DNA from 4 places in the Streptomyces sp. NPDC051776 genome. Region 2 is predicted to be linked to each of the others. Evidence: riboswitches for the same ligand, from Rfam matches in the RefSeq annotation. Region 2 holds a riboswitch; each other region holds the start of a gene.
The links. A riboswitch is a leader RNA that binds a small molecule or an ion and turns the genes downstream of it on or off. The one in region 2 is predicted to bind cobalamin.

Region 1 (3,558 bases), on a different contig from region 2:
CGGTGGCGGAGTGCCGCCGCATTGCCGAACCCGGCCCGCCCCGCCACCGCGTCCACCGTCAGCTCCGTGTTCTCGAGCAGATGCTGGGCCAGGAGCATCCGCTGCCCCAGCATCCACTGGTAAGGCGTCGTCCCCGTTTCCTGCCGGAAGCGGCGGGCGAACGTACGAGGCGAGAGGTGCGCTCGAGCCGCCAGCTGTTCGATGGTGATCTCCTCGTGCAGATGCTCCTCCATCCACTGCAGCGAGAGGCCGATGGCGTCGTCGGCGTGGTCGCGCGGCATCGGATGGTCGATGAACTGGGCCTGCCCGCCCTCGCGATGAGGGGGGACCACCATGCGCCGGGCGATCATGTTGGCCACCTTGCTGCCGAGCTCCCGCCGCACGAGATGCAGGCAGGCGTCGATCCCGGCCGCCGTGCCCGCCGAGGTGATCACCGGCCCGTCCTCCACGTACAGGACGCCGGGCTCGATCAGCGCCGTGGGATACCGCCGCGCCAGGTCGTCGGTGTGGATCCAGTGCGCGGTGCAGCGGCGGCCGTCCAGCAGTCCCGCCGCCCCCAGTACGAAGGCGCCCGAGCACACGCTCAGCACCCACGCCCCCCGGTCCACGGCGGCGCGGAGCGCCTCCAGCAACTCCTCCGGGAAGTCGCGCTCGGTGTAGTGCTCCCCAGCGGGTACGGCGATCAGATCCGCCGCGGCGAGGCGTTCGAGCCCGTACGGGGTGTCGATGGTGAACCCCGGCCTGGCCCTTACGGGGGCGGGCTCGGCGGCGACCAGCGCGAAGTCGAGGACCGGAAGTCCCTGATCGCTGCGGTCCATGCCGAAGACCTCGGCGATCACGCCGAGCTCGAAGGCGTTGACCCCGTGGGTGAGCGGTACCGCCACATTCCTGAGCACGTTCCCCATGATGGCAGTAATTCGAGGTATGGCGACAGTCCTGCCACTGCCGACGTCGTACTGGAGCGGCGAGGGTGTGGGGCATGGACGACACCACGCTCACCTTCATCATCCAGACGGGCCTGGTCCTCACGCTCGCACTCGTCGTCACTCTCCCAGCGCTCCTCGGCGCGCGACGCGAACGCCGCATCGACGCCCAATTGCGGGACGCGGAGCGGGAGGACGACGTTCTCGTGCAGTACGGCCGCGCACGCCCATCACGGGACGAGCCCGGCCACCCGCCTGTGATCACCCCGCCCGTGGTCGCGCCGCCCATGGCCGCCCCGAAGGAGGCCGCGGCGCCCGTGACCTCCCCGCGCCTGACCTGCCCGCCCGTGGCCGCCCCGCACATGCCACCATGCGCGTGACTGCCTGCCCGCCGGCAGCCGACCGTCGCCTGCGGCGAAGCGTGCGACGTCGCCGACTCCGCGTCCCTGCTCGAGAACTCCGAGCTGCGGGCCGAGCGTGCCGTCCCGCGCAAGCTCGACAGCATCGCGGCCGCCCACCTGGAACGGCGCGAAGGCAGGTTCCACAGGGGACCATGACGACCTCGAGCGGGTCATCCGCATCGAGGAGACACTTCGGAGGCGCACGCCGCCAGGGCCCGCAGCAGCACCCGCGGACTGCCGGATACGAACAGCGAGTTGGCCGGATCCCCGTACGCCCCCGAACGGTCACTGCGGCCTCGGCCGCTGCGTCGTCGAGCGGTAGCGCCGTCAAGAGGTGCGCCGTCGAACAGCGCGGCGTCCTCTGCGATGATGTCCCCTTGAACCAGGCGACTGCGGAACGAGGAAGCCGGTGCGAATCCGGCGCGGTCCCGCCACTGTGATCGGTGAGCGGATCCCGAACAGGCCACGACCCGCGTGCGGGTGGGAAGGCCGGGACGAGCGACGACCCGAGAGCCAGGAGACTCCCGCGGTCGCCTCCTCGGAAGAGCTGGGGCGGATCTCCCCAGGAGGAGGTTGTTGCGCCAATGCCCATGGAGCCGTCACCGGTTGCCGAAGCGTCACCTGTCGCGAAGCCGACGCCGGTCGCGGATGCGTCACCCTTCCCCGAGCCACCGTTGCTCTCGGACCCGCCACCGGCCGCCCCGGCGCCCTGCCGCATCGTGGTCTGCCGTGACTGCTGCTGCGGCAGCCCCAAGGTCACCGGTGTCGACCACGCGGAGCAGACGACCCGGCTCGCCGAGGCCGCGCCCGTACGGGTCTCCGCGTGCCTGGACGTCTGCGAACGGGCCAACGTGGTGGTCGTGCAGCCCTCGGCGGCGGCCCGCGCCGCCGGCGCCCGGCCCGTCTGGCTCGGCCTGGTCAACGATCCGGACGCGACCGAGGACATCGTCAGCTGGGTGCGCGCCGGAGGCCCCGGCATCGCGGCGCAGCCGGACATCCTGGAGTTGTACGCTTTCCCGCCGCCACGCCGTACGCGGACCGCAACGCCGGCCGACACGAACTGACCCTCGGCGGGCGGCAGTCGGGATCGCGCCGTACGACGCTCCCCGCCGAGCCCGTCACCGTCCCCGCTGCCGAACTCCCTTCCTGCCGCGGCGTGAGTAGCCGGTAGCCCGGGGTGGACGCCGCAACGCCGCCCGCATCCGAAAGCCCGTCACCGCCCCGGCGACCGCGCACGCGAGCCCCGCCATCGCGACGACGATCGTCGGGCCCGTACACGAAGCTGGGCGCGCCGGTGCCGGTGTCGCTTCACCGGTGGCGCCGCCGGAGGTAGGCGCCCGCCGCGCCTGCGGCGGCGAGGGCGAAGGCCGCCGCGACCGCGATCGGGATCACGGGGAAGCCTCCGGAGTCGCCCGCGGCCGAGGCGGGCTGCGCCGCCGGTTCGGTGCCGGACGGGGCGGACCTGTCCGAGGGCCGGTCAGCCGGCGTGCGCGCGGCACCATCGTCCGGCTTCCGCTGCTTCTCCTTCTGTCGGCCCGAATGCCGTCCGGACCGGTCTCCGTCCGACGCGCCGGCTCCCGTACCGCTGCCCGCGCCCGTCCCCGAACTGCCCGCGGTGAGCACGACGTCGGAGCAGGAGTAGTACGTGTCGGGAGTGTCGGTGTTGCGCCACACCGTGTACATGAGATGGCGCCCGGTGCGTCCGGCGGGCAATGTGCCCTTGAGGCGGTAGGCGCCGTCGCGGAGTACCGGGTCCTTGGCCGTGAGGAACGGCTCGGCATCCAGGTCGTCCCATGTCAGCGGCTTCTTCGGGTCGTAACCGGCCTTGGTGAGATAGACGCTGAAGGTGCCTTTGTGGGGGATGGTCGACGCGTAGGTCATGCTGAAGGGCGCCCCGGACCTCAGCCGCTCGGCGGGCCAGTCCGCACGCGCAAGATCGAGGCCCCTGTATGTGTCGAGGCCCGCGCTGCACAGCTTCCCGTCCGGGATCATCCGGCGGTCGCGCCCGGCGACGTTCGGGACGCGGAGGTTGTCCCACTCCTTGAAGGCCGCCCCGCCACCGCTTGCCCGGGCGGCCGCCGCACATGCGGCGGAACCGGCCGAGCCGCCCCCGCGGCCGCACGCGGCCACCCGGCTGACCGGATCGGTCGGGGCGCCGTGCGCCCAAGCGGGTCCCGTGCCGCCCGCGAGCAGAAGCACCGGGACGCTGCCGATGAGCGCGGCTGTGGCCATGG
Region 2 (3,558 bases):
ATAGGCGTCGAGCGGTGTCTCGGGCGACGGCTTGAGGATCACCGAGCAGCCGGCGAGCAAGGCGGGCGCGAGCTTGGCGGCGGCCACGAACTGCGGCACGTTCCAGGGCACGACGGCGGCGACGACACCGACGGGCTCGCGGCGTACGAGGATCGGCCCGAGCACACCCTGCCGCGGCTCCTCGAAGGTGACGCCCCTGGCCACGGCGATGGCCGTGTCCCACACCATCATCGCGCCGAGCGCCTGGGCCAGGACGCTCCAGGAGTACGGCGAGCCGTTCTGCGCGCTGATGACCCGGGCGATCTCCTCGTGCCGTACGGCGATGGCGTCCTTGATCCGCGTGACGACCTCGATCCGCTCCTCCAGGCTCGCCCGCGGCCAGGGCCCGTGGTCGAACGCCTCCCGGGCGGTCTCGACGGCCCGGTTCACATCGGCGGCGGAGGCATGCGGTACGCGCCCGATGACCTGCTCGGTGTGCGGTGAGACCACCTCGATGGTGTCCGTGCCCAGCGGGTCGACCAACTCCCCGCCGATGTGGAGCTGTCCGTGCTCGATGAGGTCGGTCATCGCCCATGCCTCCCGCGGATCGGGCCTCTCTGACACCGTTTCAGAACTGATACCAGTTCCAGTTCCAGGAGTCCACGGAGGGGACCGAAACGCCCCGAGCAGGGATTTCGCGCCCAGGCCTGCATTTCCGCCGACCGACCGATGGAGACGGCCGGTTGGCATTCGCCTGGTGCGGCCGCCCAACACGCCCCGGAAGCGGCAGGTCCGGCGTACGGAAGTCACCGGGCGGGCCGTTGCCGGAAGCAGCCGGGGAGCAGCAGCGAGCCCTGCGGAAGTGGCGCAAGCGGCTCTCCCGACTTGCACGTGCACGCCGGTGAAGCACCACCGGGCGTCCTCCGGGGTCTCGGGTGGCGGGCCGGTGTCCCGGCGGTGGAGCTTGCGGTCCCTCCCGGCCGGACGCTGCGACCGGGAGGGACTCAAGGGTTCCTCCAGAGGCCCATTGCGGCAGCAGATTGGAACCGGTTCTAGTTATAGTGATCCCCGCACGTGCGGGCCCGCGTCGTGCGATGTGCGAGAGGGGACTTCATGACGCAGGGGACACCCGTAGTCACGGATCACGGCGGCGGCGTCCGGAGCATCGCGGTTCCCATTCCGGACAATCCCCTGGGCCACACCCTCGTCCATCTCCTCGACACCGACCGCGGCCCCGTCCTCGTCGACACCGGCTGGGACGACCCGGAAGCCTGGGACACGCTCGTCGCGGGCCTGGCCGCGTGCGGTACGGCGGTCGAGGAGTTGCACGGCGTGCTCATCACGCACCACCACCCCGACCACCACGGTCTGTCCGGGAAGGTGCGCGAGGCGTCCGGTGCGTGGATCGCCATGCACGCCGCGGACATCGAGGTCGTACGGCGCACCCGCGCCGCCGAACCGGCCGCCTGGCTCGACTACCTGACCGCCCGGCTCGCCGCCGCCGGCGCCCCCGAGGAGCACCTTGCGCCACTGCGGAAGGCGCGCGCCTCCGGGAAGGCGCGCGCGCTGCCAAGCAACCGCGCCGCCCTGCCCGACCGGGACATCGTCCCGGGCGAGTTGCTCGATCTGCCGGGCCGTCGGCTGCGAGCGATCTGGACACCCGGACACACCCCGGGGCATGTGTGCCTGCACCTGGAGGAGGCCCATCCGGCGGCCGGGCGGGTGGGCAACGGCCGTCTGTTCTCCGGCGATCACCTGCTCCCCGAGATCACCCCGCACATCGGCCTGTACGAGGACCCGGACGCCGATTCCGGCGCCAGTCCTCTCGCCGGCGCCGACCGGGACGACCCCCTGGGCGACTACCTCGACTCCCTGATGCGTATCGACCGCCTCGCCCCGGCCGAGGTGCTGCCCGCCCACCAGCACGCGTTCACCGACGCGCCCGCCCGCGTACGGGAGTTGCTGACGCACCACGAGAGCCGACTGACCGACCTCCTCGCGCTGCTCACCGAACGTCCCCTCACGCTCTGGGAACTCACCGAGCGGATGGAGTGGAACCGCCCCTGGGAGCAGATCCCCTTCGGCTCCCGGAACATCGCCGTCTCCGAGGCCGCGGCCCATCTCCGGCGCCTCGTGAAGCAGGGCCGTGCCGAGCCCGTACCCGGCAGCGACCCGATGACCTATCAGGCGGTTTGACGCCGGATGGCGGGAGTCTGCCCATCACCGGCCCGCGCGCCCCCGCGGGCGTACGAGCGATACGGGTGGATACGGGCGGAACAGTCCCCGGACCTCGGACGACCTCCCTCGAAGGGCTTGCGGAAGGCCGGTAGAGTATGCGCGTCGATATCGCATCCCACAGGGGAAAGCTGGTGCAAATCCGGCACTGACCCGCAACCGTGAGCCGCCTCCGACGGCGGCGAGTCGGAACGCCCTGCCGGATGTGAACGGCTCACGTCACCGTACGTGGCGCGCCCCGCGGCCACGGCCGGTGACCGGCACTGTCGAGGAATACGGAGCCGGAGCCCGGTGCCCCGCCGCGTGCGAGATCCCGCACGCCCCGCGGTGCGCAGCGGATCCGCTGCCCGCACCCGCCCACCGAAAGGCACCGTCCGTGAAGATACGCCGCAGCCGGGATGCCCGGCCGTCGAGAGCCCGCCGCAGCACCGCGCGCCGGGGCGCGACAGGTGCCGCCGTCCACCGGGGCGCCGCCGCGCTGGCCGCCTCCGCCGCGCTCTGCCTGGCCGCGGCACCGGCAGCGCGCGCCGACGACCCGTCGGCGAAGCCTTCGCCGACGGCGAAGCTGCCGTCCGGTCTGTACGGCACCAAGGACCCGGCGTACGACGGTGTATGGCGGCAGTCCGTCGCCCTCCTCGCGCAGGACACGGCGGGTGTCACCCCGGCACGGAAGGCCGTCGACTGGCTGGCCGGACAGCAGTGCCCCTCCGGGGGTTTCGCCCCGTACCGGGCGGACGCGGCCGCGAAGTGCGACGCGAAGACACCGGTCGACAGCAACGCCACCGCCATCGCCGCCCAGGCCCTGGCCGCGCTCGGCGGCCACGGCGCCGAGGTCGGCAAGGCCGTGGACTGGCTGAAGTCGAAGCAGAACGAGGACGGTGGCTGGGCTTACGCCCCCGGCGGCCCGAGCGACGCCAACTCCACGTCCGTGGTGATCGGCGCTTTCGCCGCCGCGGGTGAGAAGCCCGAGGACGTCAGGTCCCCGAAGGGCAAGTCGGCGTACGACGCGCTGATGTCGTTCCAGCTCGGCTGTGACGCCAAGGGCGTCGAAAGCGGCGCATTCGCCTACCAGCCCGACAAGAAGGGCCGGTTGGCCGCCAACGCCGATGCCACGGCCGCCGCCGCCCTGGCCGGACTCGGCAAGGGCCTGGCACTTGAACCGCTCGGCAAGGACGACAACGAGGACGTCACCGCGCTGGACTGCGCCGAGACGGACTCCAAGGACGCGCGGGAGCCGGACGAGGCGGCCGGCGGCGCGGCCGCGTACCTGGCGTCCGCCCTCAAGAAGAATGGCCATCTGTCCGCGCTCGCCCCGGGCGCAGAGACGCCCGCGCCCGACTTCGC
Region 3 (3,558 bases), on a different contig from region 2:
GTTCGCCTCCAGTGGCTCGGGTCCGGTCTTCGCCGGATCGCTGTTCCCGTTCGTCTTCATCACCATCGCCTGCGGCGCGCTGTCCGGCTTCCACGCCCTGGTCTCCTCGGGGACCACCCCGAAGATGATCCAGAAGGAGACGCAGATCCGCATGGTCGGCTACGGCGCCATGCTGACCGAGTCCTTCGTCGCCGTGATGGCGATGATCACCGCCTGCATCATCGACCCGGGCCTGTTCTTCGCGGTCAACTCCCCTGCGGGCGTGCTCGGTTCGACGGTCGAGTCCGCCTCGCAGGCCGTGGCCGGCCTCGGATTCACCATCTCGCCCGACGAACTCGCCGCCGCCGCCAAGTCGGTGGACGAGGCGAGCCTGCTGTCCCGTACGGGTGGCGCTCCGACGTTCGCCCTCGGTATGTCGGAGATCTTCTCCTCGGTCGTGGGCGGCGCGGGTCTCAAAGCGTTCTGGTACCACTTCGCGATCATGTTCGAGGCACTGTTCATCCTCACCACGGTGGACGCGGGGACCCGGGTGGGGCGCTTCATGCTCCAGGACATGCTGGGCAACGTCTACAAGCCCTTCCGGCAGGTGAGCTGGAAGCCGGGTGTCTGGTTCGCCAGCGCGGTCGTCGTCGGCGGCTGGGGCTACTTCCTGTGGGTCGGCGTCCACGACCCGCTGGGCGGCATCAACCAGCTCTTCCCGCTGTTCGGCATCGCCAACCAGCTCCTCGCCGCGGTCGCCCTGGCCGTCTGCACCACACTGCTGATCAAGTCCGGGCGACTCAAGTGGGCCTGGGTGACGGCGGTTCCGCTGGCCTGGGACGCGGCCGTGACACTCACGGCGAGCTGGCAGAAGGTCTTCTCCGAGGACCCGAAGATCGGCTTCTTCAAGCAGGTGAGCGTCAATCAGGACGCCATCGACGCGGGCAAGGTCCTGCCGCCCGCCAAGAACATGGACGACATGCACACCATCGTCACCAACGCCACGGTCGACGGTGTGCTCGCCGCCCTGTTCGCGCTGCTCATCATCGCGGTGATCGCCGACGCGGCCCGGGTGTGCTTCAAGGCGATCCGCGATCCGCAGAGCGCGCAGCTCCAGGAGGTGCCGTACGAGGAGTCCAGGATCGTCGCTCCCGCAGGCCTGTTCGCCACCAAGGAGGAGAAGGCGGAGCTGGTCGCGGCCGGCGTCGGAGCCGGGGCCGGCGAGGCGGAGGACAGCGGCCGGACGGCGGAGCCCCGGCCATGAGCACGGCGGCCGGCATCCGCAGGGCGGCATCGAGGATCCGCTGGTTCTGGCGCGAGGCATCGGGCGAGGCCACGTACGACCGGTACGTCGCCCACGCGCGGGCCCACGATCCGGAGGCGGAGGTGCTCAGCCGCAGGGAGTTCGAGCGGCAGCGGACCGACGCGCGCGAGGGCGACCCCAGAAACGGCTTCCGCTGCTGCTGAGGCACGACTGACCGGCGGTGGCGCCGGGGTACGGGCCGTCGCCCCCTTCACTCGGGGGCGGCGGCCCGCTGCCGTGCCCGCCACCGTGAGGTGCGGCGGTCGGCACGCGGCATGCGCGGGCCTCGGTGAGGGACGTGGCGGCCACGGTGCGCGCGGGTCGGGCGCGTGGTACGGGGGCCGGTGCGTGGTCCGGCACGAGACGGCCGGGCGCGTGGTCCGGGGGCCGCTGCGTAGTCCGGCGCGAGACGGCCGGGCGCGTGGTCCGGGGGCCAGCGCGTAGTCCGGCGCGAGACGGCCGGGCGCGTGGTACGGGGGCCAGCGCGTAGTCCGGCGCGAGACGGCCGGGCGCATGGTCCGGCGCGGGGCGCGAAGTCTCGTGGCGCGCCGCGGAATTGCGCACACCCCTGAAGTGAGAAGTGTCACCGCCCTCCTCCACACTTCCTGAGGCCCCCTCCGGGCACCCGGATCCGGCCAGCGCCGCGGCACGTCCGTGAAGGGCCACGGGCGCCTCCAGGCCCGGATCCAGGGCTCCGGGGCCCCTGCTCAACCCGCCCAGCACCGCGATCCTTTGAGCACATGACACAACATGTGGGGGTGCATGCGCACGGCGCCACTAGATGTATGCTCGTCCCCGTTGCCGCAGCAGGGGAATCCGGTGGGAATCCGGAACTGTCCCGCAACGGTCTGGATATGCGCATGTGCGCCTTCCGAGTCCGAAAACCTGCCGGCAGCGCCCGGCTCGACCGAACCGGGCCACGACACGTCCGGGCCTCGTGGGTTGGGCCTGCGGGACGAGCGCTGTGCTGCGCCCTGACGGGGGGTGGGTTCGCGCGCGCCCGTGGGCACACCGTTCCTCGCGGCCCCCAGCCGAGCGAGGGAGAACCACGTGACCGTCGCGCCCGCAGATCCCGCGTCACGCGAGTCCGTACCGGAGCCCGCCACCGTCGCGGAGACCACCGCGCCCGTCGACCGCGGTACGTCCGTGGACAGCGCCGACGCCCTCGGCGCCGCGCTGCTGCGCACCCTGACCGAGCTCACCGCAGACCTGCCCGCGACCGACGCCCACCGGGTCGCTGCCGCCGCCCTGCGGGGCCGTCACGCGGGCTCCGGCGAGGCGGAGTTGCGGGAGCTGGCCACCGAGGCGGCCGCCGGTCTGATCTCCGAGGACCCCGAGTACTCCCGGCTCGCCGCCCGCCTGCTCACCCGGGCCATCGCGGAGGAGGCCGCGGGCCAGGGCGCTCGCTCCTTCTCCGCCTCGGTCGCAACCGGCCACCGCGAGGGCCTGATCGCCGACGGGACCGCGGAGTTCGTACGCGCCCACGCCGCCCGCCTCGACGCCTTGGTGGATGCCGCGCTCGCGGGCGGCGCCGACGACCGGTTCGGCTACTTCGGACTGCGCACCCTGCACAGCCGCTACCTGTTGCGCCACCCCCTGACCCGTCAGGTCATCGAGACCCCGCAGCACTTCATGCTGCGCGTGGCCTGCGGGCTGGCGGAGGACGGCTCCGAGCGCGCGATCGGCGAAGTGGCCGCGCTCTACGGCCTGATGAGCCGGCTGGACTACCTCCCCAGCTCGCCCACGCTGTTCAACTCCGGCACCCGTCACCCGCAGATGTCCTCCTGCTATCTGCTGGACTCCCCGCTGGACGAGCTCGACTCGATCTACGACCGCTACCACCAGGTCGCCCGGCTCTCCAAGCACGCGGGCGGCATCGGGCTGCCGTACAGCCGTATCCGCTCCCGGGGCTCGCTGATCCGGGGCACCAACGGGCACTCCAACGGCATCGTGCCGTTCCTGCGCACCCTCGACGCCTCCGTGGCCGCGGTCAACCAGGGCGGCCGGCGCAAGGGCGCGGCCTGTGTCTACCTGGAGACCTGGCACGCGGACATCGAGGAGTTCCTCGAACTGCGCGACAACACCGGCGAGGACGCCCGCCGTACCCACAACCTCAACCTGGCGCACTGGATCCCGGACGAGTTCATGCGTCGCGTCGAGGCGGACCGGCCATGGTCGCTGTTCTCGCCCTCCGAGGTGCCGGAGCTGGTCGATCTGTGGGGCGAGGAGTTCGATGCCGCCTACCGCAAGGCCGAGTCCGAGGGCCGCTACGCCAA
Region 4 (3,558 bases), on a different contig from region 2:
TCGCGCGGATAGTCCGCGTCGGCCAGTTCGCGCGCGATGCCCATCCGGGACCGTGCCGCCTCCAGGCTGATGACGTCGGCGTCCAGTGCCTCGATGGCGCCCAGGATCTCGCCGAACTCCGCGTAGCACATGTGCGTGTGGATCTGGGTGTCCGCACGCACGCCGCCCGTCGCCAGCCGGAAAGCCTCGGTGGCCCACTCCAGATACGCCGGGCGGGCGGCCCGGCGCAGCGGGAGCAGTTCGCGCAGCGCGGGCTCGTCGACCTGCACCACGGCCGTGCCCGCCGCCTCCAGGTCGGCGATCTCGTCGCGCAGGGCGAGGGCCACCTGGCGGGCGGTGTCGGCCAGCGGCTGGTCGTCGCGTACGAAGGACCAGGCGAGCATCGTGACGGGGCCCGTGAGCATCCCCTTGACCGGACGCTCCGTCAGGGACTGGGCGTACCGCGTCCACGTCAGCGTCATGGGCGCGTGGCGGGACACGTCCCCGGCGAGGATCGGCGGACGGACGTAGCGCGTGCCGTAGGACTGTACCCAGCCGTGGCGGGTGGCGAGGAAGCCGCCCAGCTGCTCGGCGAAGTACTGGACCATGTCGTTGCGTTCGGGCTCGCCGTGCACCAGCACGTCCAGCCCCGCCTTCTCCTGGAACGCGACCACGTTCCGGATCTCCCGCTCGATCCGCTCCCGGTACCCGTCCTCGCCGAGGCGGCCGGTCCGCAGGGCGGCACGGGCGGCGCGCAGTTCGGAGGTCTGCGGGAAGGATCCGATCGTGGTCGTTGGCAGCAGAGGCAGGCCGAGCCGGGCGCGCTGGGCGGCCGCCCGCTCCTCGTACGGCTGGGGTCGCCGGGTGTCGGCGCCGGTCACCGCCGCGCAGCGATCCCGGACGGCCGCGTCGCGGGTGAGGGCGGATCCCGCGCGGGAGGCGAGTGCGGCGCGTGAGGCGGCCAGTTGGGGTACGACGGCGTCCCGGCCTTCGCGCAACGCCCTTGCCAGGACGGCCACTTCCGCCGTCTTCTGGCGGGCGAAGGAGAGCCAGCGCGCGACCTGCGGGTCCAGATCGCGCTCGGCGGCCGCGTCCAGCGGCACGTGAAGCAGCGAGCAGGACGGTGACGGGTCGACCCGGCCCGCGAGACCGAGCAGTGTGGCCAGCGTGGAGAGCGCCCGCTCCAGGTCGGCGGCCCAGACGTTGCGGCCGTCGACCACGCCCGCGATCAGGCGGCGGTCCGGCAGACCCCCTATGGCGGCCAGCGCCTCGAGGTTGGACGCGGCGGGTCCGGTGAAGTCCAGGGCCAGCCCTTCGACGGGGGAGTCCGCCAGAACGGGCAGGGCGTCGCCGAGCGCGTCGAAGTACGAGGCGACGAGCACCTTCGGTCGCACCGGCGCTGCGCACAGCTCCCGGTAGGCGCGGGCCGTCGCGCTCAGCACCGCGCCCGGCTGGTCCTGGACGAGCACCGGCTCGTCGAACTGCACCCACTCGGCCCCCGCCTCGCGCAGATCGTCCAGCAGGGAGGCGTACACCGGCAGCAGCCGGTCCAGCAGCGTCAGCGGCTCGAAGCCGGGGGAGGCCTCCGGGGCGGGCTTGGAGAGCAGCAGAAAGCTGATGGGGCCCAGCAGCACCGGCCGGGCGGCGTATCCGGCGTCACGGGCCTCGGTGAACTCGGCCGTCTGCTTGCGGGAGTCGGGGGAGAAGACGGTGTCCTGACTCAATTCCGGTACAAGATAGTGGTAGTTGGTGTCGAACCACTTGGTCATCTCCAGGGGCTGCACATCCGCCGCACCCCGCGCCATGGCGAAGTAGGTGTCCAATTCGCCGAGCCCGGCCGCGCGGTGCCGGGCGGGAACGGCGCCGACCGCCCATGCGGTGTCCAGCACATGGTCGTAGAGCGAGAAGTCCCCCGTGGGGATCTCCTCGATGCCCGACCCGGCCGTCTCGCGCCGAGCGTCGGCGCGCAACTGCGCGGCCGTGCCCAGCAGTTCGCCCTCGGTCACGCGCCCGGCCCAGTAGCCCTCGACGGCCTTCTTCAGCTCCCGGCCGTGCCCCTGGCGGGGATAGCCGTGCAGGGTGGCCCGCCCGTGCGCCGCCCGCGCGGTCTGTATCTCGGTCACGGAACTCTCCTTCGCGAGTTCGACAGACCTCGGGAAGGCGGAGCACGCCGAGAGCGGGGGCGCACATGCGCCGCTGCTCGCTGCCGCCGACCCGCCCTCGAGGTCCCGGATGGCCGCACCCCACCGCGGGGTGCGAGCAGCGGCAGGTCTTCGGACTCGCGGGCAGGCCCGGCGTTCACGTGCTCTTCTGCGCCAGGCACCTACTGGCCGTCGCTTCCCGGACGCTGTGACGGCGTCCAGTGCGTATGACGGCGGTCGTTCCCGCACACCGCTGCGGGGCAGTCCCGGATTCCCACCGGGTTCCCTCTTGCGACGCTCCCGTCCGGCTGACGGGGCGAACCGGCTGCAGGGACAGCGTAACGCCTGGGCCGGGCCGCTCCGCGGCCCGTGTGCCTTCGGGTGTGCACCGTGCGTAGGGTGAGCACCATGCGCGTCGTATCGCTGGTGCCGTCGCTGACCGAGGCCGTGGCCGCCACGGCGCCGGGGCTGCTCGTCGGTGCCACCGCGTGGTGCAGCCACCCCGCCGACCTGGACGTCGTACGGGTCAAGGGCACCAAGAATCCGGACGTGCCCGCGATCACCGGTCTCGCGCCCGACCTCGTCCTCGCCAACGAGGAGGAGAACCGCGAGCCCGACCTGGCCGCGCTGCGTGCGGCGGGGATCGAGGTCCTCGTGACCGAAATCCGCACGCTGGAGCAGGCGTTCGCGGAGCTGGAGCGGATCCTGGTGGGCGGCTGCGGACTGGACAGGCCGCGGTGGCTGGACCAGGCCGAGGCGGCCTGGCGGGATCTGCCCGCACCCGGCTCCCCGACGGCGAGGCGTGCTGTGGTGCCGGTCTGGCGGCGGCCGTGGATGGTGCTCGGCCGGGACACCTTTGCGGGCGATGTGCTCTCCCGCCTCGGCGTCGCCAACCTCTACGCCGGTCACGCGGACCGCTATCCGAAGATCCCGGTCGGCGAACTGCTGGCTGCCGGCCCGGACTTGGTGGTGCTGCCCGACGAGCCCTACGTCTTCACGCCCGACGACGGCCCCGAGGCGTTTCCCGGGCTGCCGTGCGCGCTCGTCAGCGGCCGCCATCTCACCTGGTACGGGCCGTCATTGGCGCAGGCCCCGGCCGTGCTCGCCGCGGCGCTGCGAGCAGCTCACCCCTGAGGACGCCCCGGACCGTACGGAATCCCGCCACGCCCCAGGCCGCGACCAGGAGTACGAACAGCGCGACCGCCAGCCATCCGTAGGCCACGAGCCCGGTGTGCCGGGCCAGGACCGCGGAGCCGGTGACGCAGGTGCCGACGGGGAAGGTGCATGCCCACCAGGTCATGCCGAACGGCATTCCGCGCCGCACCGCCCGTGCGGTCAGGGCGGCGGCGACAGCCAGCCAGAGCAGTGCGAACCCCAGTACCGGAACGCCGTAGAGCACCCCGAACGCGCTCAGCGCCCCGGCGTACGGGGCCGCCAC

Region 1: it holds a riboswitch for cobalamin, as region 2 does, so the genes downstream of both, AB0M26_RS14360 (hypothetical protein) here and AB0M26_RS26700 (prenyltransferase/squalene oxidase repeat-containing protein) in region 2, are expected to answer to the same signal.
Region 3: it holds a riboswitch for cobalamin, as region 2 does, so the genes downstream of both, AB0M26_RS27120 (ribonucleoside-diphosphate reductase subunit alpha) here and AB0M26_RS26700 (prenyltransferase/squalene oxidase repeat-containing protein) in region 2, are expected to answer to the same signal.
Region 4: it holds a riboswitch for cobalamin, as region 2 does, so the genes downstream of both, metE (5-methyltetrahydropteroyltriglutamate--homocysteine S-methyltransferase) here and AB0M26_RS26700 (prenyltransferase/squalene oxidase repeat-containing protein) in region 2, are expected to answer to the same signal.

Annotation. Positions count from the first base shown of each region.
Region 1 is NZ_JBFAYQ010000014.1:136,310-139,867, forward strand. It holds gene AB0M26_RS14350 (helix-turn-helix domain-containing protein) at 1-896, opposite strand, end outside; gene AB0M26_RS14355 (hypothetical protein) at 980-1,303, shown strand; cobalamin riboswitch at 1,685-1,869, shown strand; gene AB0M26_RS14360 (hypothetical protein) at 1,909-2,388, shown strand; gene AB0M26_RS14365 (lytic polysaccharide monooxygenase) at 2,633-3,558, opposite strand, start outside.
Region 2 is NZ_JBFAYQ010000047.1:8,406-11,963, reverse strand. It holds gene AB0M26_RS26710 (aldehyde dehydrogenase) at 1-567, opposite strand, end outside; gene AB0M26_RS26705 (MBL fold metallo-hydrolase) at 1,093-2,175, shown strand; cobalamin riboswitch at 2,287-2,433, shown strand; gene AB0M26_RS26700 (prenyltransferase/squalene oxidase repeat-containing protein) at 2,693-3,558, shown strand, end outside.
Region 3 is NZ_JBFAYQ010000049.1:14,638-18,195, forward strand. It holds gene AB0M26_RS27110 (carbon starvation CstA family protein) at 1-1,243, shown strand, start outside; gene AB0M26_RS27115 (YbdD/YjiX family protein) at 1,240-1,446, shown strand; cobalamin riboswitch at 2,061-2,190, shown strand; gene AB0M26_RS27120 (ribonucleoside-diphosphate reductase subunit alpha) at 2,333-3,558, shown strand, end outside.
Region 4 is NZ_JBFAYQ010000005.1:227,146-230,703, forward strand. It holds gene metE (5-methyltetrahydropteroyltriglutamate--homocysteine S-methyltransferase) at 1-2,102, opposite strand, end outside; cobalamin riboswitch at 2,247-2,411, opposite strand; gene AB0M26_RS07030 (helical backbone metal receptor) at 2,529-3,254, shown strand; gene AB0M26_RS07035 (TDT family transporter) at 3,181-3,558, opposite strand, start outside.